Regions from separate parts of the Streptomyces similanensis genome, predicted to be linked through region 4. Evidence: riboswitches for the same ligand, from Rfam matches in the RefSeq annotation. Region 4 holds a riboswitch; each other region holds the start of a gene.
The links. A riboswitch is a leader RNA that binds a small molecule or an ion and turns the genes downstream of it on or off. The one in region 4 is predicted to bind cobalamin.
Positions count from the first base shown of each region.

Region 1 (7,716 bases), on a different contig from region 4:
GGCCGTCGCCACCCCGCTGGTCCCCGCCCTCCAGGCCGCCCTGATCCCGGCCCAGCGCCCCATCGCCCCGCAGCCCTACGGCGCGCAGCCGCCCAGTGGCTACGGCTACCCGGGCGCCCAGCCGCAGGCCGGTCAGCCCGGTCAGCCCTACGGCGCCCAGCCGCAGCCGGGTCAGCCCCAGCCCTACGCCGCCCAGCAGCAGGCGCCCGCGCAGCCGCAGCCGGCCGGCGCGTCCGCCCCGCAGTCGGCGGCGCCGTTCTCGCCGTTCTGGTACGCGGTGCCCGCGCCGCGTCCGCTGTTCGGGGAGGACGGTGCGCCCACCCCGGTCGCCGAACTGTCGCCGGGCGTCTGGTACCTGGCGGTGGAGCAGCGCGGCCAGGGCCTGCTGACGGAGATGCAGGACGGCCGCCGCGGTGTCCTCCAGGACGCCTCGGACATCCAGCGCGGCAGCTGAACCGCCCGCCGGTCCACTGCTGAACCGGCTGAACGGCCCTGCGGCCCCTCGTCCTTGCGGGCGGGGGGCCGTTGCCGTGCGGCCGGCGGGGCGCGGCCTCAGGGGTTGGCGTTGGCGCCCTGCCTGAGGTCGCCGGTGGACGGCACCTTGTCCTTGACCGGCGCCCCGGCGTCCTTGCCCGCGTCCTTCACCTTGTTGATGGTGTCGTTGAAGCTCTGGGCGGCCGAGCCGTCGCCCTTGCGGAGCTTGGCGGGCAGGTCCTTGAGCCCGGCGATGGCCTCGTTGAGCGGGGCGAGCGCCTTGGAGAGGAGGGGGTCGCCCTGCGCGTTGCGCACCGCCGCCTTGAGCCGGTTGTAGGTGAAGGCGCCGGCCAGACCGGCCTTGACGAGCGTCACCTTGCGGCCGTGCGCGCCCTTCTTGAACTTGCCCTCCTTGTACGGTTTCCAGATCCACTGGTAGGTGGCTCCGGCCGCGAGGCCCGCGTTGGCCACGAAGCGGGTCTTGGCGAACTTCTGCCGCTCCGCCGACGTGGTCGGACTGGGGGTGGCGGCGGCGGCGACGGCCGCGGGACGGTCGGTGCGCTGCCCTCCGCCCTGGTTCGTGGCCCACGCGGCGGAGCCGGCGAGCAGGGCGCAGCACAGGGTGAGCGCCACGGCGAGGCGCCGTATCGGTACGACGGGCACGGTGTCCTCCGCATCGTGTTGCTTCGGGTTCTCCGTCGGTCCGTGTGAACCGGGTCATACCGCCCGAAACAGGATACGGGTCGTACCGGCCGGGTCACCGCCCGTGCGCGGTACAGGTTTCAACCGGGGAGGCGGGGCAGTCGAACACCATGTCCCCTCGATATCGCACGGGTTCCAACTCCGCCGGTACGGTCATCGCGGTGGTAGCGGACGTGATGGCCGCCATCCTCGGTCTGTGGATACTGATGTATCTGCTGGACGCCAACCGCGCCAACGATCTGGTCCAGTGGATCCACAGCGCGGCGAACTGGCTCGCCGGCTGGTCCCGCGACCTGTTCACCTTCGACCGGGCGTGGGCCCGGGTGGTGGCGGGCTACGGTCTGGCCGCCGTGGTGTACCTGTTCGTCGGGCACGCCCTCGCCAACCGCCTGCACCGGCACTGACCGGGCGTCCCGGGCGACGGGAGCGCCCTGCGGCTCACGGCCGCAGGGCCTCCCCGTCGCAGCAGTCCGGGTCCAGGCCCCTGGGCAGCCGGTCGCCGGCGAAGACCGTGCAGGTGGGCTCGTGCCCGCCGAGCGCGGCCACCGCGAGCAGCAGCGAGCCGGCCGTCCACGTGGTCAGCTCGCGCGGCCATATGGCGTCGTCGGCGAAGACGTAGCCCGTCCAGTACAGGCCGGTCTCCGGATCGCGCAGGTGCTGGATGGACTTGAGCACCTCCAGCGCGCGGTCGGACTCGCCCACCGCCCACAGGGTGAGGGCGAGTTCGGCCGACTCGCCGCCGGTCACCCACGGGTTGGGCACCACGCAGCGCACCCCGAGGCCGGGCACCACGAAGCGGTCCCAGTCGGCCTCGATGCGCTCCTTGGCCTCCGCGCCGGTCAGCGCACCGCCGAGGACCGGGTAGTACCAGTCCATCGAGTAGCGGTCCTTGTCGAGGAACCGCTCGGGGTGCCGGCGGATCGCGTGGCGCAGCGCACCGGCCGCCAACTCCCAGTCGGGTTGGGGCTCTTCGCGCTGTTCGGCGATGGCGAGCGCGCAGCACAGCGCGTGGTGGACCGAGGAGGAGCCGGTCAGCAGGGCGTCCTCGGCGGCGGTGCCGTCGTCCTCCCGCTTCCACCCGATCTGCCCGCCGGGCCGCTGGAGCCGCAGCACGAACTCCACCGCCGCGTACACCACCGGCCACATGCGGTCCAGGAAGGTGTCGTCGCCGGTGGCGAGGTAGTGGTGCCAGACGCCGACGGCGACGTAGGCGACGAAGTTCGTCTCCCGGCCGCGGTCGGTGACGGCGTCGTGCGCGCCGTCGGTGTAGGCGGCGTACCAGGAGCCGTCGGGCAGCTGGTGCCGGGCGAGCCAGGCGTAGGCCCGCTCGGCGGCCTCGTGCTCGCCCGCGGCGTCCAGTCCCATCGCGGCCTCGACGTGGTCCCACGGGTCGAGGTGGTGGCCGCGGAACCACGGGATCGCCCCGTCCTCCCGCTGCGCGGCGAGGATGCCGCGCACGGTGGCGGCGGCCTGCTCCGCGGTGAGGACCCCGGGCAGGACGAGGTGTTCTGTCCGGGGCGTGGTCACTGGGCGGCCGCCCGGGGCAGGTGCGGCTTGGTGGCGTACGCTACGAAGCTCTTGCCGATCAGCGGGTTGAGCGCCTGCTCGGCGACCCGGGTGGCCAGCGGCTTCTTCATGATGTCCCAGACCAGCAGCTTGTGGTACGCCCGCACCGGCAGCACCTTGTCGTTGTCGACGCCGAAGGCGCACTTGAGCCACCAGTACGGCGAGTGCAGCGCGTGGGCGTGGTGCGTGCCGTACGGCTTGAGGCCGGCCTCGCGGATCCTGGCGAGCAGTTCGTCGGCCTTGTAGATGCGGATGTGGCCGCCCTCGACCTCGTGGTAGGCGTCGGAGAGGGACCAGCAGACCTTCTCGGGGCCGTAGCGCGGGACGGTGATCGCGATCCGGCCGCCGGGCTTGAGCACGCGGACCATCTCGGCGAGGACGCCCTTGTCGTCGGGGATGTGCTCCATCACCTCGGAGATGATCACGACGTCGAAGGACTCGTCGGGGAAGGGCAGGTGGAGGGCGTCGCCCTCCATGGCGGTGGCGGTGGCCCCGGCGGGCGCCTCGCCGGCCTCCTTCATCGCGGCGAACCACTTGGCGACCTCGCGGATCTCCTCGCCGTTCTGGTCCAGCGCCACGACCTGCGCGCCGCGCCGGTAGCACTCGAACGCGTGCCGGCCGGCGCCGCAGCCGAGGTCCAGGACGCGGTCGCCCGCGGCGAGCGGGAACCGGGAGAAGTCGACGGTCAGCACGTGGCCCTGCTTTCGGTGTGCTCGGAGTGGTCGCCGGTGGTCGGGGCGGCCGCCGCGGGGCGGCCGGTGGTCGGGGGCGCGGGGCGCGCGGGCGTGGCCGGGGCGGCGATGGCCTCGCGGTAGCGGGCGACGGTGCCCTCGGCGGCCCGGGCCCAGGTGAAGTGCGCGAGGACCCGCGCGCGGCCGGCGGCGCCCAGGCGCGTCCGCAGCTCCGGGTCGCCCAGCAGCCGGGTCAGCGCGGCGGCCAGCGCGCCGGGCTCGCCCGGCGGCACCGCGAGGCAGGTCTCGCCGTCGCGCCCGGCCACCTCCGGGATGGCGCCGCCGGTGGTGGCGACCAGCGGGGTGCCGGTGGCCATCGCCTCGGCGGCCGGCAGCGAGAAGCCCTCGTACAGCGACGGCACGCAGGCCGCCTCGGCGGAGCGCACCAGGTCGACCAGTTCGGCGTCGGAGATGCCCTTGACGAAGTCGACGGCGCCTTCCAGGCCGTAGCGCTCGATCGCCTGGGCGACGGGGCCCTCCGCGGGCCGCTTGCCGACGACGACGAGGTGGGCGGCGGGGTGTTCGGCGCGCACCTTCGCCAGCGCCTCGACCAGGAAGACCAGTCCCTTGAGCGGGACGTCGGCGCTGGAGGTGGTGACGATGCGGCCGGGCACCTTCGCCACCGACGGGTCGGGCGCGAACAGGTCGGTGTCGGCGCCGATGTGGACGACGTGGATGCGGTCGGGGCGCACCCCGAGGTGGTCGACGATCTCCTGGCGGGAGGTGCCGGAGACGGTGAGCACGGACGGCAGCCTGCGCGCGACCCGCTTCTGCATGCGGGTGAAGGCGTACCAGCGGCGTACGGACCACTGGCGCTGGCGGGTCTGCGCGGCGTCCAGCTCCAGTTGCCGGTCCACGGTGATGGGGTGGTGGATGGTGGTGACCAGGGGCGCGCCGACGTCGCCGAGGAGGCCGTAGCCGAGCGTCTGGTTGTCGTGCACGACGTCGAACTCGCCGCGGCGGGCGCGCAGATGGCGGCGGGCGCGCAGCGAGAAGGTCAGCGGTTCGGGGAAGCCGCCGGTCCACATGGTGGCGACCTCCAGTGCGTCGACCCAGTCGCGGTACTCGTCGCGCTTCGGGGTGCGGAAGGGGTCCGGCTGGCGGTAGAGGTCGAGGCTGGGCAGCTCGGTGAGGCTCAGGCGCTGGGCGGCCGGGCCGTCGAGGGCGTCGAGCACGGGGTAGGGCTGGGAGCCGATCACCTCCACCCGGTGGCCGAGGCGGGCCAGTTCGCGGGAGAGGTGGCGGACGTAGACGCCCTGGCCGCCGCAGAACGGGTTGCCCTTGTAGGTGAGGAGCGCGATTCCGAGCGGTCGCCCGCCGTCGGCTGCGAGGCCCTGCGAGGACTCCGCCTGACTGGCCTCAGCGGACACTCTGGGCCCCCTTCTGACTGCGCTGTCCCGCGAGGTTACGCCGGGTCGTCGATCTAGAACAAGTTTCAGACTTGATCGTCCAGGAAGCTCCGAATCTACCGGCAGGTAGCCTCGCCGCAAGGCGGTGGAACGGGTGATTCACGCCACGGCCGGGGCCCTGGCATGCTGTCTGGTCGCACGCCCTCACCGAATGTCACGGAACGGGACCCATGCCTGCGGAGATCCGTATCACGCGCCCCTGCCCGGCACCCCTGACCGAGCGGCAGGAGGCCCGCCGGCGCCGCATCCTGCACGCCAGCGCGCAGCTGGCCTGCCGGGGCGGGTTCGACGCGGTGCAGATGCGGGAGGTGGCGGAGTCCTCGCAGGTCGCCCTCGGCACGCTCTACCGGTACTTCCCGTCCAAGGTGCACCTGCTGGTGGCCACGATGCACGACCAGCTGGAGCGGATGCGCGGCACCCTGCGCGCCAAGCCGCCGGCCGGTGCGACCGCCTCCGAACGGGTGACGGAGACCCTGCTCCGCGCCTTCCGCGCGCTGCGGCGCGAGCCCCGGCTCGCCGACGCGATGGTGCGCGCCCTGACCTTCGCCGACAGCGGCGTCACGGCCGAGGTGGAGCGGGTGCACCGGCAGACGACGGCGATCATCCTGGAGGCGATGGGGCAGGACGCCGACCCCACCGACGAGCAGCTCTCCGCGATCCGGGTCATCGAGCACACCTGGCACTCGGCCCTGATCACCTGGCTCGCGGGCCGCGCGTCCACGGCCCAGGTCGAGACGGACGTGGCGACGGCCTGCCGGCTGATCGATCTGACGCGGGCGTGAAGAAGGCGCGAGGAACCCGCAGAAAACCTACGAGACGGGTTCCCTTCGCCGGTATTGCCCGGATCAGGTACTAGGGGTCGCCGTCCAGCCCAGTCCTTGCGGCTTTCCGGCCTCTCAGCCCGTCCGTCGACGTCGGCCCCGGCGGATGCGTGACGCGTCTCGCCCAAGTCGGCTACTCCGGTCGAACTCCCTCACTCGCCTCGTAGGCCACTTCCAGGATGAACCCGCCGCAACCGGTACGCAACCCCCCAACGAGAGTGAGGGAAGGGCGGGGAAAGATTGCCGGATTTCACCGGCCGGTAAAGTGACGGCGTCGTCATCACAGCCGTACGAGGGGAAGCCGGTGCGAATCCGGCGCTGACCCGCAACCGTGAGCCGCCCCGAGGGCGGCGAGCCGGACTGCCTCGTACGGCCCGTGACCGGCTCACGTGCGTCGGCGCCCGCCGCCGCACGGCGCCGTCGAGGTATACGGAGCCGAGCTGCGGGGATGCCCCGTGCTGTCCGGCTCCCCACAGGGAGAGGCATCCGCCGATCATGAACATCCGCCGCTGCGCCGCGGCCCTGGCCGCCGTCGCCGTGATCGGCATACCGGGCCCCGCCTTCGCCGCCGGCTCGTCGCCTTCCCCGACCGGGCCGGCCACCCTGCCCGCCGGGCTCTACGGCGACACCGACCCCAAGTACGACGGCGTGTGGCGGCAGTCCCTCGCCCTGCTCGCCCAGCACACCGCCGGGGTGCGGCCCGCCGCCCGGGCCGTGGACTGGCTGACCGGGCAGCAGTGCGCCGACGGCGCTTTCGCCGCCTTCCGCGCCGACCCGGCCCGCGCCTGCGACGCCAAGGTCATGGTCGACACCAACAGCACGGCCGCCGCCGTCCAGGCCCTCGCCGCGCTCGGCGGGCACGACGCCGCCACCGGCAAGGCGGTCGCCTGGCTGAAGTCCGCGCAGAACAAGGACGGCGGCTGGGGCTACACGCCCGGCGGCCCCAGCGACACCAACTCCACCTCGGTCGTCGTCGGCGCGCTCGCCGCGACCGGCGAGAAGCCCGCCGCCGTCCTGAAGGACGGCAAGTCCCCCTACGACGCGCTGCTCGGCCTCGCCCTGCCGTGCTCCGGCGACGGCGCGGGCGCGTTCGCCTACCAGCCGGACAAGAAGGGCGAGCTGGCCGCCAACGCGGACGCGACCGCCGCGGGCGTCGTCGCCGCCCTCGGCCAGGGCCTGGCGGCCACGGGCGCGAGCAAGGGCGGCGCGGCCCGGTGCTCCGGCTCCGGGAAGCCGACGGCCGCGCAGGCCGCCGCCAACGGCGCCGCCTACCTCGCGCACCAGGTCGCCAAGAACGGCTACCTCACCTCCGTGCTGCCCGGCGCCACCGCCCAGCCCGACTACGGCAACACCGCCGACACGGTCGTCGCGCTGGCCGCGCAGGGCGGGACCGCGCAGGCGAAGAAGCCGCTTCAGTGGCTGGAGCAGCACTCCGAGGCGTGGGCCAAGCAGAGCGGCCCGGCCGCCTGGGCCCAGCTCGTCCTCGCCGCCCACGCCACCGGCACCGACCCGCGCGACTTCGGCGGCCTCGACCTGGTCAAGGCGCTCAACGCCACCGGCCCCGCGCCGCGGTCCACCGACGCGCCCACGCCCGGCGAGGCCGCCGGGACGTCGGCGAAGAGCGGCGGCGGCCACGCGTTGTGGTGGACCGGCGGCATCCTCCTTCTCGTCGTCGTCGCCGTCGGCGTCATGCTGGGCGGCCGCCGCAAGCGGGGGCAGCAGCCGTGACCGGCCGCCCGCGCCCGCCGTACGCCCTGCCCGTCCTGCTGCTGGCCGCCGCCCTCCTGCTGGTGGCGGCGGGCGCGGGCACGGCGCAGGCCGTGGGCTACCGCTACTGGTCCTTCTGGGACCGGGACGGCGGCCGGTGGACGTACGCCACCGAGGGGCCCTCGACGGCCCGTCCGGCCGACGGCGACGTGCAGGGGCTGCGGTTCGCGGTCAGCGAGGACTCCCAGGACGCGGCCCGGCCGCGCGGCGCGGCCGACTTCGCCGCGATCTGCGCGGGCACGCCGG
Region 1 is NZ_BAABKC010000012.1:43,308-51,023, forward strand. Features, by position in the region: gene ABEB07_RS05015 (hypothetical protein) at 1-454, shown strand, start outside; gene ABEB07_RS05020 (hypothetical protein) at 553-1,137, opposite strand; gene ABEB07_RS05025 (hypothetical protein) at 1,287-1,580, shown strand; gene ABEB07_RS05030 (prenyltransferase/squalene oxidase repeat-containing protein) at 1,615-2,703, opposite strand; gene ABEB07_RS05035 (class I SAM-dependent methyltransferase) at 2,700-3,434, opposite strand; gene ABEB07_RS05040 (glycosyltransferase family 4 protein) at 3,428-4,843, opposite strand; gene ABEB07_RS05045 (TetR family transcriptional regulator) at 5,053-5,664, shown strand; cobalamin riboswitch at 5,950-6,077, shown strand; gene ABEB07_RS05050 (prenyltransferase/squalene oxidase repeat-containing protein) at 6,199-7,431, shown strand; gene ABEB07_RS05055 (SCO2322 family protein) at 7,428-7,716, shown strand, end outside.
Region 1: another riboswitch for cobalamin. It lies ahead of ABEB07_RS05050 (prenyltransferase/squalene oxidase repeat-containing protein); the one in region 4 lies ahead of metE (5-methyltetrahydropteroyltriglutamate--homocysteine S-methyltransferase).

Region 2 (7,716 bases), on a different contig from region 4:
CTGCCCGCAGCCGCCCGGCGACCACGTCCCACGGCTTGAGCCGGTCGGAGAGGGATATGGCGGCGTAGTCGTGGCCGAGCGGGGCGCCGGCACGGGCCGCGGCGGCGTTGGCGGCGGTGACGCCGGGAAGCACCCGCACCGGCACGTCCTGGTACTCCTCCTGCGAGGCGGCCTCCAGTACGGCGGTGGCCATCGCGAAGACGCCCGGATCACCCCCGGAGACCACGGCCACCCGGCGTCCCCGCCGCGCCAGCTGCAACGCGAACTCGGCGCGCTCGGCCTCCACCCGGTTGTCCGAGCCGTGCCGGAGCTGACCAGGGCGCTCCGGCACCCGGTCCAGGTAGGTGGTGTATCCGACCAGATCGTCGGCTGCGGCCAGCGTGCCCCGCGTCTCGGGCGTCAGCCACATCGGACCGGCCGGACCCGTGCCCACCACGACCACTTCGCCCCGGCCCCCGGTCACGGGCCGCTCGGCGCCCACCCGGCTGGGCAGGACGGCGACCGAGAAGTACGGCACCGAATCCGCGTCCACCTCGGCCAGGGCGGCGATGCGCTCCTTGCCCATGGTGGCCCGCTCCACGTACCGCGCCTCGCGCAGCCGCCCGGAGTCCTCCAGGGCCCGACGCACCTTGGGGAAGGTGCGGCCAAGCTTCATCACCACGGCGACGTCCGTCGCGGCCAGCCGCGCGGTCAGCTCCTCCTCGGGCAGGGTGCCCGGCAGGATGGTCAGCACCTCCTCGCCCTCGGCGAGCGGCGCGCCGAGCCGGGCCGCGGCGGCGGACACGGAGGTGACGCCGGGAATCACCTCGGTCTCGTAGCGGTCGGCGAGCCGTTTGTGCATGTGCATGTAGGAGCCGTAGAAGAACGGATCGCCCTCGGCGAGCACTGCCACGGTACGGCCGGCGTCGAGGTGGGCCGCGAGCTTCGCCGCCGCCTCGGCGTAGAAGTCCTCCATGGCGCCCCGGTAACCGCCCGGATGGTCGGTGGTCTCGGTCGTGACGGGGTAGACCAGCGGTTCCTCGACGTGGTCGGCGCGCAGATGCTTCGCCGCGATCGAGCGGGCGATGGACCGCCCGTGCCGGGCACTGTGGTAGGCGATCACATCCGCCTCGGCGATGACCTCGACCGCCCGTACGGTCATCAGAGAAGGGTCGCCGGGCCCGAGGCCCACCCCGTACAGCTTGCCGCTCACTCTTCCTCGCTCGCGATCGCGTTGAGCGCGGCGGCCGCGATGGCGCTGCCACCGCGACGACCGCGCACCACCAGGTGGTCGAGCCCCGACGGATGCGCGGCCAGCGCGTCCTTGGACTCGGCGGCGCCGACGAACCCGACGGGCACACCGATGACGGCGGCAGGGCGGGGCGCGCCCTCCTCGATCATCTCCAGGAGACGGAAGAGGGCGGTGGGCGCGTTGCCGACCGCGACGACCGCTCCGTCCAGCCGGTCGCGCCACAGTTCGAGCGCGGCGGCACTGCGCGTGGTGCCGAGCTTCGCGGCCAGCTCCGGGACGGCCGGGTCGGACAGCGTGCACAGCACGTCGTTGCCGACGGGCAGCCGCTTGCGGGTGACGCCGCTGGCCACCATCTGCACGTCGCACAGGATCGGCGCCCCGGCGCGCAGCGCCTCGCGGGCCCGGGACACCACCGAGGGCGAGTAGGACAGGTCCCGGACTAGGTCCACCATCCCGCAGGCGTGGATCATGCGCACCGCGACCTGACCGACGTCCGCGGGCAGGTGCGCGAGGTCAGCCTCGGCGCGGATGGTGGCGAAGGACTGGCGGTAGATGGCCGCGCCGTCCTTCTCGTAGACGTGGGTGGTCACGGTGTTCTTCTCGCTGCTCTCGGTCGTCGTGCGGTTCATGAGGTGATCGCCGCCAGGGCGGCGCGTATCAGGGCGGGTCGGGCGGTGGGAACGGTCCGCGCTCTCCGGTCGGTCGTGGCGGCCGACACGCGGTAACCCCCGCCCGGTGTCGCGACCACGTCGACGTGGTCGCCGCGGGGGTGACCGCAGCGCCGTTCGCACCCGGACCAGTACACGGGGAGGCCGACACCGTCGGTCGCTTCCAGCGACAGCGCCGCGTCCGCCCGTACGTCGGCGTGCGCCTTGGCGCATCCGGGGCGGCCGACGCACGCGCCCACGCCGAGCCAGGGAGAGGAGGGATCGGTCACCAGGCCGGCCGCGCCGAGACGGGCGAACGTCTCGGCCGCCTGTGCCGCGGACGCGTTCCCCAGGGGAACGACGACACCGCGCCAGGGCGTCAGCCGCAGCTCGGTCACGCACACACGGGCCAGCTCGTCCCACTGTCGGGCCGAGAGCCTCCCCAGCGGCACGTGCACGGACAGCGCACCTTCGACGACACCTGGCCGCGGGCCGTCGAGGACGCCGGCCGGCTGGGGCGACTCCTCGTGGCCGATCCCCTCAGCAGTCAGGCGATCGCGCACCAGGCGGTCCATCTCACCCTCGGGCAGCATGAGTTCGGAAATCCGCCAGGCTCGTGCTCCCTGCGAGCGCGCCGCGTCGAGGAACGCCTCGGCGGCCGCCAGCGCCGCGCGTGCCGTGTCCCCGGCGGCCACGCGGACCGACCCGGGGGCGAGCCACGCCCCCGTTTCCGCGACCGCGCGCACGGTGACGTCCGCACCGAGTGCGGCCACGTCACCGCGCCCGTCGTCCAAGGCGAACAGGAACCGCCCCGACAGGCCCGTCGCGGTGTCACTCGCGCACAACGCGGCGTCCAGGGCCGTCAGCCAGGGCCGTACGTCCCGCAGACCACCGCCGTCGAGGCCGGACAGCGGCGAGGCGACGATGTTCCGCACCCGTTCGTGCTCCCACGAGGGCAGCAGCCCGGCCGAGTCCAGCACGGCCGCCAGTTCCGCACCGCACCCCTGTGCCAGTCCGCGCAGCTGCACATTGCCTCGCGAGGTCAGGTGCAGATCGCCGTCGCCCAGCCGGCGCGCGGCGTCGCCGAGAGCCCGCGCCTGATCCGCGGTCAGTACGCCGCCGGGCAGCCGGACACGGGCCAGCGCTCCGTCGTCCGCCGTGTGCAGCCGCAGCGTCCCGGGGCACGCGTCACCGCGGTCCCGCGCGGCCGGTGTGGCCTGGGACGACGAAGGAGGCATTGCCGTGGGCATGGCGGTGAGCATACCTACGATCACACCCGATGTACGCCCTGCGCGCATTCCGTGACCCTTACTATGATCCCCGGTGGATCACCCGGTCCACCGATCGCCCGCACGGCGACAGGGGAGGAAGCCGGTGTGAATCCGGCACGGTCCCGCCACTGTGAGCCCGGCCCCTCGAAGGCCGGGCGAGTCAGGAACTCCCTTTCCCGGGTCGGCTCTGCCCGACGGGGTGACTCATTCCACACCGCCCGGGGCGCGGACCCCGAGGAAGGCCAGGCGACGCATGCCCACTCCGTCCGGGGAGCGTGCCCCGCACGCCCGCGACATCCTGCTCCTGTCGACCTCCGACACCGACCTGCTCAGCGCCCGCGCGGCCGGCGGCCCGGTCGCCTACCGCTTCGCCAACCCGGCCCGACTTCCGCTGGACCGGCTTCCGGCCCTCCTCGACGGCGTCGGGCTCGTCGTCGTTCGCCTTCTCGGCGGGATCCGAGCCTGGCAGGACGGCTTGGACCTGCTCCTCGCGGACGGGCGCCCGGTCATCGTCCTCACCGGTGAACAGGCCCCCGACGCGCAGCTGATGGCCGCTTCCACCGTCCCCATCGGCATCGCCGCCGAGGCACACGCCTACCTCGCCCACGGCGGCCCCGCCAACCTGGAACACCTGGCCCGGTTCCTCTCCGACACGGTGCTGCTCACCGGCCACGGATTCGACGCGCCCGCCCCCGCCCCCTCCTGGGGACCCTTGCAGCGCCCGGAGCCGAAGGCAGACGGCCCGACCGTCGCCGTGCTCTACTACCGCGCCCACCACATGAGCGGCAACACGGCCTTCGTCCACGCCCTGTGCGACGCCGTCGAGGACGCGGGCGGCCGCCCGCTGCCCCTCTACGTCGCCTCCCTGCGCGCCCCCGAGCCGGAGCTGATCGACGAACTGCGCGCCGCCGACGTGATCGTCACCACCGTGCTGGCGGCCGGCGGCACCAGGCCCGCCGAGGCGTCGGCCGGGCAGGACGACGAGTCCTGGGACGCCGGCGCGCTCACCGCGCTGGACGTCCCGATCCTGCAGGCCCTGTGCCTGACCAGCTCGCGCACGACATGGGAGGAGAACGACGAGGGCGTCTCCCCGCTCGACGCGGCCAGCCAGATCGCCGTGCCCGAGTTCGACGGCCGCCTGATCACCGTGCCGTTCTCCTTCAAGGAGATCGACGCCGACGGCCTGCCCGCCTACGTCGCCGACCCCGAGCGATCCGCCCGCGTCGCCGGAATCGCCGTACGCCACGCCCGGCTTCGCCACATCCCGCCCGTCCGCAAGCGTCTCGCCCTCGTCCTGTCCGCCTACCCGACCAAGCACTCCCGCATCGGCAACGCCGTCGGCCTGGACACCCCCGCCAGCGCCGTCGCCCTGCTGCGCCGCCTGCGGGACGAGGGATACGACTTCGGCGGGGTCGACGTCCCCGGCCTGGCCTCGGGCGACGGCGACGAACTGATCCGCGCGCTCATCGAGGCGGGCGGCCACGACCAGGACTGGCTCACCGAGGAGCAGTTGGCGCGCAACCCGGTGCGCATCCCGGCCGCCGACTACCGCCGCTGGTTCGCGACCCTGCCCGAGAGCCTGCGCACGGCGGTGGAGGAGCACTGGGGCCCGCCGCCCGGCGAGATGTTCGTCGACCGCAGCCGCGACAAGGAGGGCGACATCGTCCTGGCGGCCCTGCGCTTCGGCAACCTGCTCATCCTCATCCAGCCCCCGCGCGGCTTCGGCGAGAACCCGATCGCCATCTACCACGACCCCGACCTCCCGCCGTCCCACCACTACCTGGCCGCCTACCGGTGGATCGCCGCCCCGCAGACCGACGGCGGCTTCGGCGCCGACGCGATGATCCACCTCGGCAAGCACGGCAACCTGGAATGGCTGCCCGGCAAGAACGCCGGCCTCTCCGCCGCCTGCGGCCCCGACGCCGCCCTCGGCGACCTCCCCCTGGTCTACCCCTTCCTGGTCAACGACCCCGGCGAAGGCACCCAGGCCAAACGCCGCGCCCACGCGACCCTCGTCGACCACCTCGTCCCGCCCATGGCCCGCGCCGACTCCTACGGCGACATCGCACGGCTGGAACAACTCCTCGACGAGTACGCACAGATCTCCGCCATGGACCCGGCCAAGCTGCCCGCCATCCGCGCCCAGATCTGGACCCTCATCCAGGCCGCCCGCCTCGACCACGATCTCGGCCTGGACGACCGCCCCGACGACGACGGCTTCGACGACTTCCTCCTCCACGTCGACGGCTGGCTCTGCGAGGTCAAGGACGCCCAGATCCGCGACGGCCTCCACGTCCTCGGCACCGCGCCCGCCGGCGAGGACCGCGTCAACCTCGTCCTCGCCATCCTGCGCGCCCGCCAGATCTGGGGCGGCACCACCGCCCTCCCCGGTCTGCGCGAGGCCCTCGGCCTGGACGAGTCCGCCGCGACCCGCACGACGGCCGACGCGGCCGAGGAGCAGGCGCGGGCCCTGGTGAAGGCGATGGAGGACGCGCACTGGGACCCGGCCGCCGTCCCCGTCGAGCACGGCGAACATGTCGCCGCCGTCCTTGAGTTCGCCGCCCGCGAGGTCGTCCCCCGGCTCGCGGCGACCACGGCGGAGCTGGACCACACCGTGCACGCCCTGGCCGGCGGCTTCGTCCCGGCCGGCCCCTCCGGCTCCCCGCTGCGCGGCCTGGTCAACGTCCTGCCGACCGGCCGCAACTTCTACTCCGTCGATCCCAAGGCCGTCCCCTCCCGCCTCGCCTGGGAGACCGGACAGGCCCTCGCCGACTCCCTCCTCCAGCGCTACCGCGCCGACAACGGCGCCTGGCCCACCTCCGTCGGCCTGTCCCTGTGGGGCACCAGCGCCATGCGCACCGCCGGCGACGACGTCGCCGAGGCGCTCGCCCTGCTCGGCGTCCGCCCCGTCTGGGACGACGCCTCGCGCCGTGTGACCGGCCTTGAGCCCATCCCGTACGAGGAACTGGGCCGCCCGCGCATCGACGTCACCCTGCGCATCTCCGGCTTCTTCCGCGACGCCTTCCCGCACACCATCGGCCTGCTGGACGACGCCGTACGCCTGGCGGCCTCACTCGACGAACCGGCCGAGACCAACCACGTGCGCACCCACGTGCAGGCGGACCTGGCGGCCCACGGCGACGAACGCCGCGCCACCACCCGCATCTTCGGCTCCCGCCCCGGCACCTACGGCGCCGGACTGCTCCAGCTCATCGACTCCCGCGACTGGCGCACCGACGCCGACCTCGCCGAGGTCTACACCGTCTGGGGCGGCTACGCCTACGGCCGCGAACTCGACGGCCGCCCGGCCCGCGAGGAGATGGAGACCGCGTACCGGCGGATCGCGGTCGCGGCGAAGAACACCGACACCCGCGAGCACGACATCGCCGACTCCGACGACTACTTCCAGTACCACGGCGGCATGGTGGCCACCGTGCGCGCCCTGCGCGGCACCGCACCCGAGGCGTACATCGGCGATTCCACCCGCCCGGAGACGGTCCGCACCCGTACCCTCGTCGAGGAGACCTCACGCGTCTTCCGTGCCCGTGTCGTCAACCCCAAGTGGATCGAGGCGATGCGCCGCCACGGCTACAAGGGCGCTTTCGAACTCGCCGCCACCGTGGACTATTTGTTCGGCTACGACGCCACCACCGGGGTGGTCGCCGACTGGATGTACGACAAGCTCACCGAGACCTACGTCCTCGACCTGCACAACCGGGAGTTCCTCCAGCAGGCCAATCCGTGGGCACTGCACGGCATCGCCGAGCGGCTGCTGGAGGCGGAGTCGCGGGGAATGTGGGCCAAGCCGGATCCGGCGGTGCTGGAAGAGCTGCGGCGGGTGTACCTGGAGACGGAGGGGGACCTCGAAGGGGAGGGCTGACCGGGCGCGCGGCGGGCGCGAGGCGTCGTGCCGCCGGGCGTCATCCGCCCTCGGCGCCGCCTCGCACCGGTTCGCCGCTTCCCTGAGCGCAGGCCGTGCACCGGCCGTACACGAGGAGCGAGCCGGAGGAGTCGGGGCTCAGCCCGGTCAGCCGCGCGACCTGTTCGACGGCCGCCTTCACGTGATCGCCCGCGACGTCGCTCACCTGGCCGCACTGCTCGCACACGGTGTGGTGGTGCGGCTCGGAGCTGACCCCGTAGCGCTTGGGGCCTGGGGCGTGGACCACGTGGGTCAGGCCGACCGCCGTCAGGGATTCCAGCGTCCGGTAGACGGTTGCCGGATCGAACGGGGTTCCGCGCCGGTGCAGTTCCGCACAGGCCTCCGCCGAGGAGAGATGGCGCCGGGACGCCGAGAGCATCGTCAGTGTGCACACCCGGCTGGTGGTGCGGCGCAAGCCGTGGGCTCGTAGCAGCGCCGGGGCATCCGGCGGCGTTGTCGCATCGTCCTGCGCCGACGACGGGTTCGTGGTCACGCTGCTGCCTTTCTCACCACGAGGGAGGAGTCCGGGACCCGCGCCGCTCGGTGCGACACGGACGGGTCCGGAGTCCGGTGCCTGATCGCAAACTATCGCTCCTGCTGTTAGCGTGCATCTGCATACCATTGGCAATAACGTCGGAGGACGTTGGA
Region 2 is NZ_BAABKC010000067.1:12,603-20,318, reverse strand. Features, by position in the region: gene ABEB07_RS22595 (precorrin-2 C(20)-methyltransferase) at 1-1,192, opposite strand, end outside; gene ABEB07_RS22590 (precorrin-8X methylmutase) at 1,189-1,860, opposite strand; gene cobG (precorrin-3B synthase) at 1,857-3,140, opposite strand; cobalamin riboswitch at 3,186-3,339, shown strand; gene cobN (cobaltochelatase subunit CobN) at 3,403-7,029, shown strand; gene ABEB07_RS22575 (Fur family transcriptional regulator) at 7,070-7,561, opposite strand.
Region 2: another riboswitch for cobalamin. It lies ahead of cobN (cobaltochelatase subunit CobN); the one in region 4 lies ahead of metE (5-methyltetrahydropteroyltriglutamate--homocysteine S-methyltransferase).

Region 3 (7,716 bases), on a different contig from region 4:
CCGAGTTCCCGGTCGCCGAGGGGTGCGAAGAAACGCTCGACGTCGGCCTCCGGGACCTCGGCCAGGGTCCGCGGCGACCAGTGCGGGTCGCGGTCCTTGTCGATGACCTGGGCGCGGATGCCCTCCACCAGGTCGGGGCCGCGCAGGCAGGCGCGGGAGACGCGGTACTCCTGGTCGAGGACCCGCTCCAGCGAGCCGAGGCGGCGGGCCCGGCGCAGCGCGGCGAGGGTCACCTTCAGGGAGGTGGGCGACCTGGTCAGCAGGGTTTTCGCGGTCTGTTCGGCGGCCGGTTCGCCGTAGCCGCGCAGCCGGTCGACGATCTCCTCGACGGTGTCGGCGGCGTAGCAGGCGTCGATCCACTCCCGCCGGGCGGCCAACTCGCCTTCCGCGGGCTGCTGTACGTGGCGTTCCAGGGCGTCGTGCACGGGCAGGTCGGCGAGGTCGGTGAGGAGGTCGGTGAGGTGGGTGGAGGGGAGGTAGTGGTCGGCGAGGCCGCACAGCAGGGCGTCGTCGGCGCCGATCTGCGCGCCGGTCAGGGCGAGGTGGGTGCCCAGTTCGCCCGGGGCGAGGGCCAGCAGGTGGGTGCCGCCGACGTCCGGGACGAAGCCGATGCCGGTCTCGGGCATGGCGATCCGGGAGCGCTCGGTGACGATCCGCACGCTGCCGTGCGCGGAGACGCCGACGCCGCCGCCCATCACGATGCCGTCCATGAGGGCGACGTACGGCTTGGGGTAGCGGGCGATCCGGGCGTTGAGCCGGTACTCGTCGCGCCAGAACGCGGCGGCCGCCGAACCGTCGCCGTCACGGGCGTCGTCGTGGATGGCGCGGATGTCACCGCCCGCGCACAGACCCCGCTCCCCCGCGCCGCTGACGACGACGGTCTCCACCGCCGGATCGTGCTCCCAGACGGTGAGCGCGGCGTCGATGCGGCGCACCATCTCGTGGGTGAGCGCGTTGATGGCTCGGGGCCGGTTGAGGGTGATGTGGGCGGCCCGTCCGGCGGTGTGGAAGAGGACGGGGGCCTCGGTGGCGCTCATCCGAACGCCTCCGTCAGGCCGCGGGCCACGATGACGCGCATGTTCTCGTTGGTTCCTTCCCTGGTCTGGTGCACCCGCTGGTCGCGGACGGTCTTCTCGGCGCGGTGTCCGGGGTACGGCCACGGCTTCAGGGGTCCGTGCGGCGGCGTGGCGGGGTGAAGGCGTACAGGTCGAGGATGTCCGGCCGGGGCGCGACGCCGGGGCCGCCGGCGCGCACCCAGGTGACGATGTCCTCGGTCGCGTCCGCGTCGTTGACCAGCCCCAGCCACACCGGCCGCGCCCCGGCGGCCCGGCCTGCGGCGGACGGCTGTACGACGACGACGTTGGCCTGGTCGCACACGTCGAGGCAGTCGGAGATCCGTACCGGCGCCGCCGCCCGCAGTCGGGCGGTCTGCGCCGCGTGGTCGACGCCCGGCACCTTGGGACTGCCGCAGCAGCAGTCCCGGCACACGACGATCCGGCACGGCACCGGTTCGCCGCCCGCCCTCTCCCTCACGCCCTGTTCGGACACGCCGCACCGCTCCCCTCCCGGGGAGATCCGCCCCGGTGTCGATCGAGGGGGCGACCGCGTGAGTCTCCTGGCTCCCGGATCGCCGCTCGCCCCGCCTTCCCACCCGCTGGGGGCAGTGGCCTGCCGGAACTCGCTCACCGGTCACAGTGGCGGGACCGCGTCGGATTCACACCGACTTCCTCGGGCCGCCGTCGCCCATGTCGGCGGTCATCATCGCATCAGCGCCGTCGGTCTCCGGCCGCCGGGTCACTCCGGTTCGGCCGACGCCGTCGCGCGGGCCATGCCCGCCTCCCACTTCTCCTCGATGCGGCCCGTCTTCCACACCACGATGGCGACGGCCCAGGTGGCGAAGAACAGGCCGACGATGACGTAGCCGACGACGTTCAGGTCGAGCCCCGCGATCCAGTTCCAGAACGCGCCGTGCAGACCCGCCTGGTCGACGAGCAGGCCGAGCAGTTCGACCGTGCCGATGATGAGCGCGACGGCGACGGACAGGCCGGTCATCGTGAGGTTGTAGTAGACCTTGCGGACCGGCTTGGAGAACGCCCAGCCGTAGGCGAAGTTCATGAACGAGCCGTCGATCGTGTCCAGCAGCGACATGCCCGCCGCGAACAGGACGGGCAGGCACAGGATGGCGTACCAGGGCAGCCCGGAGGCCGCTCCCGACCCGGCCAGGACGAGGAGGGCGATCTCGGTCGCGGTGTCGAAGCCGAGGCCGAAGAGCAGTCCCAGCGGGTACATCTGCCACGGCTCGGTGATCGTCTTCGTCAGCCGGCCCAGCAGGCGGTTCATGAAGCCGCGGTTGTTCAACTGCTCTTCGAGCGCAACCTCGTCGAAGTGCCCGGTGCGCATCTGCCGGAACACCTTCCAGATGCCGGCCATGATCAGCAGGTTGACGATCGCGATGGCGTAGAGGAAGGTCCCGGAGACGGTCGTGCCGATCCAGCCGGTGACGGCGTGCAGCGTCGAGCCGTCGTCCTCCACCGGTCCCGCCAGCGCCTTGACGCCCAGCGAGAGCAGGAGGGCGAGCAGGAAGACGATCGAGGAGTGGCCGAGGGAGAACCAGAAGCCGACCGACAGCGGACGCCTGCCCTCGCCCATCAGCTTGCGGGTGGTGTTGTCGATCGCGGCGATGTGGTCGGCGTCGAAGGCGTGCCGCATGCCGAGGGTGTAGGCGGTGACGCCGATGCCGACGCCGAAGGTCTTGGTGCCCAGGCTGTAGTGCTCCGGGGCGACGATCCCGACCAGGGTGCCCCAGCCGATGACGTGCAGGGCGAGGACGAAGCCCGCCATACCGCCGACGCCGGCCCACTCCTTGCGGGTCATGGACGCGCGGACACGGTGCCACGACAGGCGCGGCCCGCCGTCCGGGACGGCCGGGCGCGGGGGTGCGGAGTCGGGGGCGGTGCTCATGGGGGTGCCGGCCTCACTGTGCGGGATGTCTGTGCGGTGTGTCTGTGCGGGGTGTCTGTGCGGTGTGCGCATTCCACGTTTCTGCACATGACTCGCAACTACAACGAAGAGGTGGCAAAGACAGGGTCAAGGCTGGTCAGGCCGCTTGACCCGGCCGGTCGGTCGCGTCCGCCCGGCCCGGCTGGTCCGTCCGGTCCGCCGACTGGGGCAGTGCGGCGCGGGCCCGGCGCTCGGCCTCGGCCGGGCTCAGGGACGTGCCTTTTTCAAACACCTGGTCGAAGGCGCGTACGCCCAGGACGGCCCGCGCCGCCGCGGTGACGCGGTCGACGTCGCCGCGTTCGGCGGGCGGCAGCGGCGCGCCCGCGTCACGGCGCGCGGCGTGGGCGGCGCCGAGGAGCCGGGCCGCGCGGACGGCGCCGGTGCGGTCCCCGGCCAGGACGGCCGTGCCCGCGAGACCCTCCAGGCAGAGCGCGAGGGCGCGCGGCTCGTCCAGTGTGCGGGCGATCGCGAGGCCGCGCAGATGGTGGGCGGCGGCGCGGCCGGCGTCGCCGCGCAGTTCGGCGAGGAAGCCCAGCTCGGCGTGGAGGAGGTGGTCGCCCGCCGGGGAGGAGACGTCGGCGTGGTGGTCGCGGATGCGCAGCAGGCGCGTCTCGGCCTCGGCGAGGTCGCCGTGCCGCCGCGCGCCGAGGGCCAGCCCCATGTCGGCGTGGATCTCCCCGTACTTGTAGCCCTGCTCGACGGCGATACGCCGGGCCCGCTGGTGCAGTGCGCGCGCCCGGCCGAAGTCACGGGCGAGCAGCGCGAGACGGCCGAGTCCGGAGAGCCGGGCCGACACCTCGGCGCGCAGACCCAACTCCTCCGCCATGACGAGCCCTTCGCGCTGGCAGTGCTCCGCCCGCCCGTACTCGCCCTTGATCTCGGCGAGCGCGGCGAGCGGCGAGACGCTCTGCAACTCGCCCCAACGATCGCCCAGTTCGCGGAACAGCTCCCGGCTGCGCTCCCCGTCGCGGGCCAGTCGGTCCAGGTCGCCGCGGACCAGGGCGAGCGCCGCGCGCAGTCCGAGCGCCGCCGCGACGCCCCACCGCTCCGCCGCGGCCTCGAAACGGGCGAGGGCGCGGGTGTTCAGCGCGTCGGCGGCGGCCAGGTCGCCGACGCTGAACATGCCGTAGGCGTTCAGCCACAGCGCCCGGGCCCGGCGGAGGTGCGGCGGGTCGGGCACGAGAGGGTGCGTGGGAGCGGACGCGGGTTCGGTGGGCGGGAGCGGTGTGCGCTCGCCGGTCAACAGGACGAACGCGTTGTGCAGGAGCGTGAGTTCGAGGCCGGGGGCGGCGGTGGCCGCGAGGACGGCGGTCAGCGCGCGGCGGCCCTCGGTGAGACGTCCGCGCAGCAACCACCACCAGGACAGGGCGGCGGCGAGCCGTACGGCCTCCTCGGCGTTCCCGGCGGCGGCCCGTCGTACCGCCTCGTCGAGCGCGGAGCGCAGGTTGCCCGCCTCGGCGTCGAGCCGGGCGAGCCGGTCCCGCTGGCGCGCGCCCCGCAGGTGTGGCTCGGCGTGTTCGGCCAGGGCCAGGTAGTGGCGCAGGTGGCGCTCGCGTACGGCGCTCTCCTCGTCGCGCTCGCGCAGCCGCTCGACGCAGTACGCGGCGACCGACTCCAGGAGCCGGTAGCGCGGGCCCGCGGGTCCGTCCGTGACGACGACGAGGGACTTGTCGACGAGTCGGGTGACCAGGTCGAGCACCATGGCGCCGGACACGTCCGGGCCCGCGCACACCGCCTCCGCCGCGTCGAGGTCGCAGCCGTCGCTGTGCACGGCGAGGCGGGCGAGGACGGCGCGCTCGGGCGGGCCGAGCAGCTCCCAGCTCCAGTCGATCATCGCGCGCAGGGTGCGCTGGCGGGCGGGCGCGGTCCGCTGCCCGGAGGTCAGCACCCGGAAGCGGTCGCCGAGACGGACGGCCAACTCCCGCACACCCAGGGCGCGTACGCGGGTGGCGGCGAGTTCCAGGGCGAGGGGGATGCCGTCCAGGCGGCGGCAGATCTCGGCGACGGCGGCACGGTCGGAGGCGGCACGGCGGGCGGTGTCGTCGGCGTCGGCGGTGTCGTCGGCGTCGGCGTCGGCGTCGGCGTCGGCGTCGGCGTCGGCGTCGGTCATGGTGTCGCCGTCCCCGCGCTCCCGTTCGCCGTATTCGCCGGGTTCGCCGGGTTCGCCGCATCCCTCGGGCTCGGCGGGCTCGGCGGTGTGATGGGTGTCGTCGGTGTCGAGGTGGAAGCCGGGGGCGCAGGCGGCGGCGCGTTCCGTGAACAGGCGTATGGCGTCGTCGGGTCGCAGGGGTTCGACCAGGAACACCGTCTCGCCGGCCAGCGCGAGCGGCTCCTGGCTGGTGGTGAGGACCCGCAGGTGGGGAGCACGGCGCAGGAGCGACGCGACCAGTTCGGCGGCGGCCGCGACGACGTGTTCGCAGTTGTCCAGCACGAGCAGGGCTCTGCGGTCCCGCAGGGCGGCGGTCAGCCGCAGTACGGGCGCGACGGGGGCGCCGCCGGTGGCCGGTGGGGCGGTGGGGGCGGCGTCCCGGATGCCGAGGCTCGCGGCGATCACCTCGGCCAGGTCGTCGGGGGCGGTGGTGCGCAGACCCGCGAACTCGACGAACCACACCCCGTCGGGAAGCCCGGCGTCCTCGTCCGCGGAGGCCGCGACCTGCGCGGCGGCCACCGCCAGGCGCGTCTTGCCGACGCCGCCGGGGCCGGTGAGGGTGACCAGCCGCTGCCGACGGAGGAGCCGGGAGAGGCGGCCGAGGGCCTGTTCACGGCCGATGAGGGCGGTGAGCGGCACCGGGAGACCGACGGCGACGGCGGCCGGATCGGGAGTGCCGGGCACCGCGGGCCCAGTGCCGCCCGGCAGGGCTGCCCGGTTCGGTGACGGGTCCGACCGGGGCGACACCGGAGGGCGGCCCCCGCCCCCGGGCAGCGCCGGGGCGTCCGCCGCGACCCGGGCGGGGGCGTTCAGCTCGGGGTCCTGGCGGAGCATCGCCCGGTGCAGCGCGCTGAGCGCGGGTCCGGGACAGGCCCCCAGTTCCTCGGCGAGACGGGTGCGCAGCGCCTCGTACGAGGCGAGCGCCTCGCTCTGGTGGCCGGCCCGGTACAGCGCCCGCATCTGCGCGGCGCGCAGCCGCTCCCGGAGCGGATGTTCGGCCACCAGGGCGGCCAGTTCCCCGGCGAGCAGCAGGTGGTCCCCCGCCGCCAGGCGGGCCTCGGCCCGTTCCTCCAGCACGGCCAGCCGCTGTTCCGCCAGGCACTGGCGGGCCGCCCGGACGAACTCCTCGTCGGCGAAGTCCGCGTACGCCGTCCCGCGCCACAGTCCCAGGGCCTCGGTGAGCAGCGCCGCCCGGGTCCGCGGGTCCGTGCCGGCGCGGGCGCGGGCGACGAGCGCCCCGAAGCGCTCCACGTCCACGTCGTCGGCCGGGTCGAGCCGCAGCCGGTAACCCGGCGGCTGCCGCACCAGCCGCTCCCGGCCGACCACCCGGCGCAGTTGGGAGACCTTGGCCTGCAACGCGCCCGCCGGACTGCCGGGGAGGCCGTCGCCCCACAGGTCGTGGATGAGCCGGTCGGCGGAGACGGGTCCGCCGTCGTGCGCGAGCAGATCGGCCAGCAGTGCCCGCACCTTGGTCTCGGGCACCCGGACCGGCTCCCCCTCGTCGTCCCACACCGCGAGTGGTCCGAGCACGCCAAACCGCATGCCCGCAACCCTAGTCGCCCATCGTCGAGTTCGTCCGTACGCGGCCCGCTCCGAAGCGTTCCCGAAGCATTTCCGAAGCATTCCGGAAGTGCCCGCCCGCACAGTCGTCGCGACCCCGCCCCCAGCGAATCCAGCGAATCCAGCAGATCCAGCAGATCCAGCGGATACGGAGCACACCCCATGAGCACCTCGCCCGACACGGCCGGCACAGCGGACACGGCCGGCACAGCGGACACGAGCGGCACGGCGGACACCACCGACGTGCCCGGCGCCCCCGGCAAGAAGCACGCCCCCACCCCACCGACGCCCCCCGCACCGGACCGAACCGAGCCACCACGCCCGAAGCTCCCCCTGCCGGCCCTCCTCGCCCTGGCCACCGCGGTGTTCCTCACCAGCCTCACCGAAACCCTGCCCGCGGGCCTGCTCACGGCGATGAGCCGCGACCTGGAGGTGAGCGAGTCCGCGACCGGCCAGACGGTCACCGTCTACGCGCTCGGCACCGCGCTCACCGCGATCCCGCTGACCGCGGCCACCGCCGGCTGGCGGCGCAAGCGGCTGCTGCTGACCGCCGTGGCGGGCTTCGCCGTGGCCAACACGGTCACGGCGCTGTCGTCGGCGTACGCCCTGACGATGGCGGCCCGCTTCGTCGCCGGCGTCGCCGCCGGCCTGGCGTGGGCGCTGCTCGCCGGCTACGCGCGGCGTCTGGCGCCGGCCCCCTTGCAGGGCCGGGCGATCGCCGTCGCCATGGCGGGCATCCCGGTGGCGTTGTCCCTCGGCGTGCCCGCCGGTACCTTCCTCGGCCACGCGCTCGGCTGGCGGACGGCGTTCCTGGCGATGTCGGCGCTCACGGTCGTGCTGCTCGCGTGGACCGTCGCCGCCGTGCCCGACCACCCGGGCGCGCGCAGCGGCGAACGGCCGCGCATGCTGCAGGCGTTGGGGGTCCCCGGTGTGCGCCCGGTGCTGTTCGTGACGCTCGTCTTCGTCCTGGCCCACACGGTGCTGTACGCCTATGTCGCCGCGTATCT
Region 3 is NZ_BAABKC010000001.1:50,246-57,961, forward strand. Features, by position in the region: gene ABEB07_RS00225 (enoyl-CoA hydratase/isomerase family protein) at 1-1,037, opposite strand, end outside; gene ABEB07_RS00230 ((2Fe-2S) ferredoxin domain-containing protein) at 1,165-1,548, opposite strand; cobalamin riboswitch at 1,609-1,730, opposite strand; gene nicT (Nickel transporter NicT) at 1,795-2,961, opposite strand; gene ABEB07_RS00240 (AfsR/SARP family transcriptional regulator) at 3,098-6,691, opposite strand; gene ABEB07_RS00245 (MFS transporter) at 6,872-7,716, shown strand, end outside.
Region 3: another riboswitch for cobalamin. It lies ahead of ABEB07_RS00230 ((2Fe-2S) ferredoxin domain-containing protein); the one in region 4 lies ahead of metE (5-methyltetrahydropteroyltriglutamate--homocysteine S-methyltransferase).

Region 4 (7,716 bases):
GTCGGATCAACAACGCGCTGCTGCGCGCCGACCAGATCGCCACCGCCGAGGACGCCGGCGACAGCACGGACTGGCTGGCGCCGATCGTCGCCGACGCGGAGGCCGGCTTCGGCGGTCCGCTGAACGCGTTCGAGCTGACCAAGGCGATGATCGCGGCCGGTGCGGCCGGCATCCACTACGAGGACCAGCTCGCCTCGGAGAAGAAGTGCGGCCACCTCGGCGGCAAGGTGCTGGTGCCCACCTCGCAGCACATCCGCACATTGAACGCGGCCCGCCTCGCCGCCGACATCGCCGGCACGCCGACCGTGATCATCGCCCGCACGGACGCCCTGGCCGCGAATCTGCTGACGTCCGACGTGGACGAGCGCGACGCCGAGTTCGTCACCGGCGAGCGCACGGCGGAGGGCTTCTACCGGGTACGGGGCGGCATGGACCCCGTCATCGCCCGCGGTCTCGCCTACGCCCCGTACGCCGATCTGATCTGGGTGGAGACCGGCACGCCGGACCTGGCGCAGGCGCGGGAGTTCGCCGAGGCGATCCACGCCCGCTACCCGGACCGGATGCTGGCCTACAACTGCTCGCCGTCCTTCAACTGGAAGGCGGCGCTGGACGACGACCAGATCGCCAAGTTCCAGCGGGAGTTGGGCGCGATGGGCTACCGGTTCCAGTTCATCACGCTGGCCGGTTTTCACTCCCTCAACCACGGCATGTTCGACCTGGCCCGCGGCTACGCCGAGCACGGCATGACCGCCTATGTGGACCTCCAGGAGCGCGAGTTCGCCGCTCAGGCGCAGGGCTTCACCGCGGTCAGGCACCAGCGCGAGGTCGGCACCGGCTACTTCGACCTGGTCTCCACCGCCGTCAACCCCGCCTCCTCCACCACCGCGCTGTCCGGCTCCACGGAGGAAGAGCAGTTCCACTAGGCCGCGACCGGCCGGGCCGCAGGGCCGCACACGGCGACGTCCGGAACCGGCCACCGGCCCGGCGGCCCCCGGCCGGGCGGCCCCCGGCCGGGCGGCCCCCGGCCAGGCGGAGGGGGACGCTCCGTCTCCGTCCCCCTCCGCTCCTCCCATCCCTCATCAGGAGAGCCCGATGCCCACCACCGCACCCACCCACCCCGTCCGTGTCCTCGCCGCGCCCGGTCACCGGCACGACGAGATCCTCACCCCCGCCGCCCTGGACTTCGTCGGCCGGCTCGTCGAGGCGTTCGCGCCGCGTCGACGGGATCTGCTGAAGGAGCGCCGCCGGCAGGCGCTGCGGCTGGCGTCGGGCTCGCCGCTCGACTTCCCCATGGTCACCTCCGCCGTGCGCGACGACCCCGCCTGGCGGGTGGCGCCGCCGGCCCCCGGGCTGACCGACCGCCGGGTGGAGATCACCGGCCCGCCCGACCGGCGGATGACCGTCAACGCCCTGAACTCCGGCGCGCGGGTGTGGATGGCGGACTTCGAGGACGCCACCGCCCCGCTGTGGGACAACGTCGTCGGCGGTCAGCTCAACCTGCTCGACGCCATCGAGCGGCGCATCGACTTCACCACGCCCGAGGGCAAGGAGTACCGGCTCGGCGAGCGGCTCGCCACCATCATGGTCCGCCCCCGCGGCTGGCACCTGGACGAGGAGCACCTGGAGTACGACGGCCGCCCGGCGCCGGCCGCGCTGGTCGACTTCGGCCTGTACTTCTTCCACTGCGCCCGGCGCCAGATCGACGCCGGACACGGCCCGTACTTCTGCCTCCCCAAGCTGGAGAACCGCTACGAGGCCCGGCTGTGGAACGACGTGTTCCTGCTCGCGCAGGAACTGCTGGGCATCCCGCGGGGCACGATCCGCGCCACCGTCCTGATCGAGACGATCACCGCCGCCTTCGAGATGGAGGAGATCCTCCACGAACTGCGCGAGCACAGCGCGGGGTTGAACGCGGGCCGCTGGGACTACCTGTTCAGCCTGATCAAGACCTTCGGCCACCGCACCGACTTCCTCCTGCCGGACCGCGCGCGGGTGACCATGACCGCGCCGTTCCTGCGGGCGTACACCGAACTCCTCGTACGCACCTGCCACCGGCGCGGCGCGCACGCCATCGGCGGCATGGCCGCGCAGGTGCCGGGCGGCGACCCGGCCGCGCACGAGGCCGCGCTCGCCACGGTGCGCCTGGACAAGGAGCGGGAGGCCGAGGACGGCTTCGACGGCTCCTGGGTGGCCCATCCGGGTCTGGTCCCGGTGTGCCGCCAGGCGTTCGACGACGTCCTCGGCGACCGGCCGCACCAGCTCGACCGCACCCGCGACGACGTGGCGGTGAGCGCCGCCGAGCTGCTGTCGGTGCGCCGGATCAGCGGCCCGCCGACCCCGGAGGGAGTGCGCACCAACGTCTTCGTGGCGGTGCGCTACTTCGCCGCCTGGCTGCGCGGACAGGGCGCGGTCGCCATCGACGGCCTGATGGAGGACGCGGCCACCGCCGAGATCGCCCGGGTGCAGATCTGGCAGTGGCTGCGGCACCGGGTGATCGCACGCGAGACGGTGCTGCGGCTGCTGGACGACGAGATCGCCGCGCTGGGCGCGGAGTACCCGTGGGCGCCGGTGGACGAGATCCGCGCCCTGTTCGAACGCACGGCGATGGCGGGCGAGTTGCCGCTGTTCTTCACCCCGGACGCCTACAGCCGCCACCTGGTGCGCCGGACGGCGGTGCCGGCGTGAGCGCGGGCGTCGCACGCGTCGGCGTCGTCGGCGGCGGGCAGATGGGCGCCGGCATCGCCGAGGTGTGCGCGCGGGCCGGGCTCGACACCGTGGTCTGCGAGGTGGACGCGGTCGCCGCCCGCACGGCGCGGGACCGGGTGGCCGCCTCACTCGACCGGGCGGTACGGCGCGGGAAGCTGGAGCGGGCGGCGGCCCGGGAGGCGCTCGCCCGGACGGTGTTCACCGGCAGCCTGGACGACCTCGCCGACCGGCAGCTCGTCATCGAGGCCGTCGTCGAGAACCCGGACGCCAAGACCGAGGTCTTCGCCGCCCTCGACAAGATCGTCGAGGACCCGGCGGCCGTCCTGGCCACCAACACCTCCTCCCTGCCGGTGATGCGGCTCGGGATGGCGACCGGCCGCGCGGACCGGGTGGTGGGCCTGCACTTCTTCAACCCCGTCCCGGTGCTGCCGCTGGTCGAGGTGGTGACCTCGCTGCACACCTCGGCCGCGACGACGGCCCGCATCGAGGACTTCGCGGCCCGCACGCTCGGCAAGACGGTCGTCCGCTCCCAGGACCGGGCCGGCTTCGTCGTCAACGCGCTGCTCGTCCCCTATCTGCTCGCCGCGGTCCGGATGGCGGAGTCCGGGTTCGCCACGGCCGCCGACATCGACGCGGGCATGGAGCTGGGGTGCGCCCACCCCATGGGTCCGCTCAAGCTCGCCGACCTGATCGGCCTGGACACCGTCGCCTCGATCGCCGAGTCGCTCTACGACGAGTTCCGTGAACCCCTGTACGCGCCGCCGCCGCTGCTCCAGCGGATGGTGGAGGCGGGGCTGCTGGGCCGCAAGACCGGCCGGGGGTTCCACACCTACGACCGGGGCTGAGGGCCTGGTACGACTGCGACCAGGGGCTGAGGGCCTGGTACGGCGCGGGCTGAGGGGCCCGCACCGCCGCGGGGGTGAGGGTCCCCGCGGTCCGTGGGGCGGGGGCGGGAAGCGCTGGTGCGGCGCTTGCCGCCCCTGCCCCGTGTCTCGTTCGCCGTGCTCCGCGTACCTCGTTCGCCGTGCTCCGCACCGTCTTCCGGATTCTGGACGGCGTTCTTCCTTTCTCGGCGACACCCCGTAGGCTGACGGCAGCAGCTGGTTCGCCCCGTCCGCCAGGCGGGGTGTCGCAAGAGGGAACCCGGTGGGAATCCGGGACTGCCCCGCAGCGGTGAGCGGGAACGACCGCCGTCATACGCACTGGGTCCGAGCGGGCCTGGGAAGCGACGGCCAGTAGGTGTCCTCCGGCGAGGAGGGCGTGCCCGCGAGTCCGAAGACCTGCCAACTGCCCGCGTGCGGACCGTTCCGTGCGCGGACATCCCGGTGACCTCGTGGGCGGGTCGGCGTACACACCGGACGGAACGGCCGTGCTTGTGCCGCGCGGGGTCGCCGCCGTCCGGTTCGTCACCCCTTCGCGCTCTCGTCCTGTCGCCGGGTCTCAGGGATTCATCTCGTGAAGGAGATCTCCGTGACCACGAAGTCCGCAGCCGCGGCAGCACGGGCCACCGTGTACGGCTACCCCCGCCAGGGCCAGAACCGGGAACTGAAGAAGGCCGTCGAGGGCTACTGGAAGGGCCGCGTCACCGCTGACGCCCTCCAGGACACCGCCGCCGGACTCCGGCGCCGCAACTGGCGCCGGCTCGCCGAGGCCGGCGTCCACGAGGTGCCCACCGGTGACTTCTCGTACTACGACCACGTCCTCGACGCCACCGTCATGGTGGGCGCGATCCCCGAGCGGCACCGCGCCGCCGTCGACGCGGACGCCTTGGACGGCTACTTCGCCATGGCCCGCGGCACCCAGGAGGTCGCTCCGCTGGAGATGACCAAGTGGTTCGACACCAACTACCACTACCTGGTGCCCGAACTCGGCCCGGACACCGTCTTCGCGGCCGACTCCGCGAAGCAGGTCGCCGAGCTGAAGGAGGCCCTCGCCCAGGGCCTGACGGCCCGGCCCGTGCTGGTCGGCCCCGTCACGTACCTGCTGCTCGCCAAGCCCGCGCCCGGCGTGCCCGCCGACTTCGAGCCGCTCACCCTGCTGGACCGGCTGCTGCCCGTCTACGCCGAGGTGATCGCCGACCTGCGCGCGGCCGGCGCCGAGTGGGTGCAGCTGGACGAGCCCGCGCTGGTCCAGGACCGCACCCCGGCCGAGCTGAACGCCGCCGAGCGCGCCTACCGCGACCTCGGCGCCCTCACCGACCGGCCCAAGCTGCTGGTGGCGTCCTACTTCGACCGCCTCGGCGACGCCCTGCCCCTGCTGGCCAAGGCGCCGGTCGAGGGTCTCGCGCTGGACTTCACCGAGGCCGCCGCCGCCAACCTGGACGCCCTGGCCGCCGTCGGCGGGCTGCCCGGCAAGCGCCTGGTGGCCGGTGTCGTCAACGGCCGCAACATCTGGATCAACGACCTCCAGAAGTCGCTGTCCACGCTCGGCACCCTGCTGGGCCTGGCCGACCGGGTCGACGTCGCCGCCTCCTGCTCGCTGCTGCACGTGCCGCTGGACGCCGCCGCCGAGCGGGACATCGAACCGCAGATCCGCCGCTGGCTCGCCTTCGCCCGGCAGAAGACCGCCGAGATCGTCACCCTCGCCAAGGGCCTCGCCCAGGGCACCGACAGCATCAGCGGCGAACTGGCCGCCAACCGCGCCGACCTGGCCTCCCGCGCGGGCTCGCCGATCACGCGCGACCCCGCCGTGCGGGCCCGCTCCGCGGCCGTGACGGACGCCGACGCGCGCCGCTCCCAGCCGTACGCCGAGCGGGCCGCGGCGCAGCGCGCCCACCTCGGGCTGCCGCTGCTGCCCACGACGACGATCGGCTCGTTCCCGCAGACCGCCGAACTGCGCACCGCCCGCGCCGATCTGCGCGCCGGACGCCTCGACACCGCCGGGTACGAGGAGCGCATCAAGGCGGAGATCCAGGAGGTCGTCTCCTTCCAGGAGAAGACCGGCATCGACGTCCTGGTGCACGGCGAGCCCGAACGCAACGACATGGTCCAGTACTTCGCCGAGCAGCTGACCGGCTACCTCGCCACCCAGCACGGCTGGGTGCAGTCCTACGGCACCCGGTACGTGCGTCCGCCGATCCTGGCCGGCGACATCTCCCGCCCCGAGTCCATGACCGTGCGCTGGACGTCCTACGCCCAGTCGCTGAGCGACCGCCCCGTCAAGGGCATGCTCACCGGGCCGGTCACCATGCTCGCCTGGTCCTTCGTCCGCGACGACCAGCCTCTCGGCGACACCGCGCGGCAGGTCGCCCTCGCCCTGCGCGACGAGGTCGGGGACCTGGAGGCGGCCGGGACCTCGGTCATCCAGGTGGACGAGCCCGCGCTGCGCGAGACGCTGCCGCTGCGGGCCGCGGACCGTGCGGCGTACCTGGCGTGGGCGACCGAGGCGTTCCGGCTCACCACCGCCGGCGTGCGCCCGGACACCCAGATCCACACCCACATGTGCTACGCCGAGTTCGGCGACATCGTCCAGGCCATCGACGACCTCGACGCCGACGTCATCAGCCTGGAGGCGGCCCGCTCCCACATGCAGGTCGCCCGGGAACTGGCGGCCCACGGCTATCCGCGCGAGGCCGGGCCGGGTGTCTACGACATCCACTCCCCGCGCGTCCCGAGCGCCGACGAGGCCGCTGACCTCCTGCGGACCGGCCTCAGGGCCATTCCCGCCGAGCGGCTGTGGGTCAATCCCGACTGCGGTCTGAAGACCCGCGCCTGGCCGGAGACCCGCGCCTCCCTGGAGAACCTGGTCGCCGCCGCCCGCACCGTGCGCGGTGAACTGCCCGCCTCCTGACCGGGGAACCCGGCGGGGCCGGGACGCCATGAGCGTCCCGGCCCCGGCCCCGGCCCCGTCCTCGTTCGGCGCACCGCGTCGAGTGGCGCCGTCAGGCGGCGTCGGGGACCGCCCGCTGGTCCGGGCCGTCGTAGGAGGCCAGCGGGCGGATCAGGGCGTTGTGGGCGAGCTGTTCGGTGATGTGCGCGGTCCAGCCGGTGACGCGGCTCATCACGAAGAGCGGGGTGAAGACCGGGGTGTCGAAGCCCATCAGGTGGTAGGCGAGGCCGGCCGGGTAGTCCAGGTTGGGGTGGATGCCCTTGCGGCCGGCCATGGCGTCCCGCAGGGCCGCGTGCAGGGTGGCCAGGCGGGTCGCCTCGGGGTCGGCGGCGCGGGCGACCAGGCGGTCCAGCGCCTCCTGCATGATCGGGACGCGGGAGTCGCCGTGTTTGTAGACGCGGTGGCCGAAGCCCATGATCTTCCGCTGGGCGGCCAGTGCCTCCTCCAGCCACTCCTCGGCCCGCCGCGGGTCGCCGATCTCCAGCAGCATGCGCATCACGGCCTCGTTGGCGCCGCCGTGCAGGGGGCCCTTGAGGGCGCCGATCGCCGCGGTGACCGCGCTGTGGAGGTCGGAGAGGGTGGAGGTGACCACCCGGGCGGTGAACGTCGAGGCGTTGAAGCTGTGTTCGGCGTAGAGCACGAGGGAGATCTCGAAGCAGCGGACCACCTCCGGGGCGGGGACGCCGCCGAAGCACATGTGGAAGAAGTTCTCCGCGTACCCGAGGGACGGATCCGGCGGGATCGGGGCCAGGCCGTGGCGGCGGCGCTGGTCCGCGGCCACGACGGTGGGCAGTCTGGCCAGCAGGGTGAGGGACTTGGCGCGGTTGGCGGCGGGCGACCCGTCGTCCTCGGCCGGGTCCTCGGCGCCGAAGAAGCTGACGGCCGTGCGCAGCACGTCCATCGGGTGGCAGGTGTCGGGCAGCCGGGTCAGCAGTTCCAGCGTGGTGCGGTCCAGCGGGCGCAGCGCGCGCTCGCGGGCCCGGAAGTCGCGCAGCTGTCCCTCGTCGGGGAGTTCGCCGTGCCACAGCAGGTGGGCGACCTCCTCGAAGGAGCGCCGGGCGGCCAGGTCCTGCACCGGATAGCCGCGGTAGGTGAGGGAGTTGGTCTCCTGGATGACGGTGGAGATCCCGGTGGTGTCGACGACGACTCCGGCGAGTCCGCGGTGGACGCCGGGCGCGGTGG
Region 4 is NZ_BAABKC010000037.1:253,026-260,741, reverse strand. Features, by position in the region: gene aceA (isocitrate lyase) at 1-923, shown strand, start outside; gene aceB (malate synthase A) at 1,093-2,685, shown strand; gene ABEB07_RS12525 (3-hydroxybutyryl-CoA dehydrogenase) at 2,682-3,551, shown strand; cobalamin riboswitch at 3,791-4,008, shown strand; gene metE (5-methyltetrahydropteroyltriglutamate--homocysteine S-methyltransferase) at 4,177-6,495, shown strand; gene ABEB07_RS12515 (bifunctional 2-methylcitrate synthase/citrate synthase) at 6,587-7,716, opposite strand, start outside.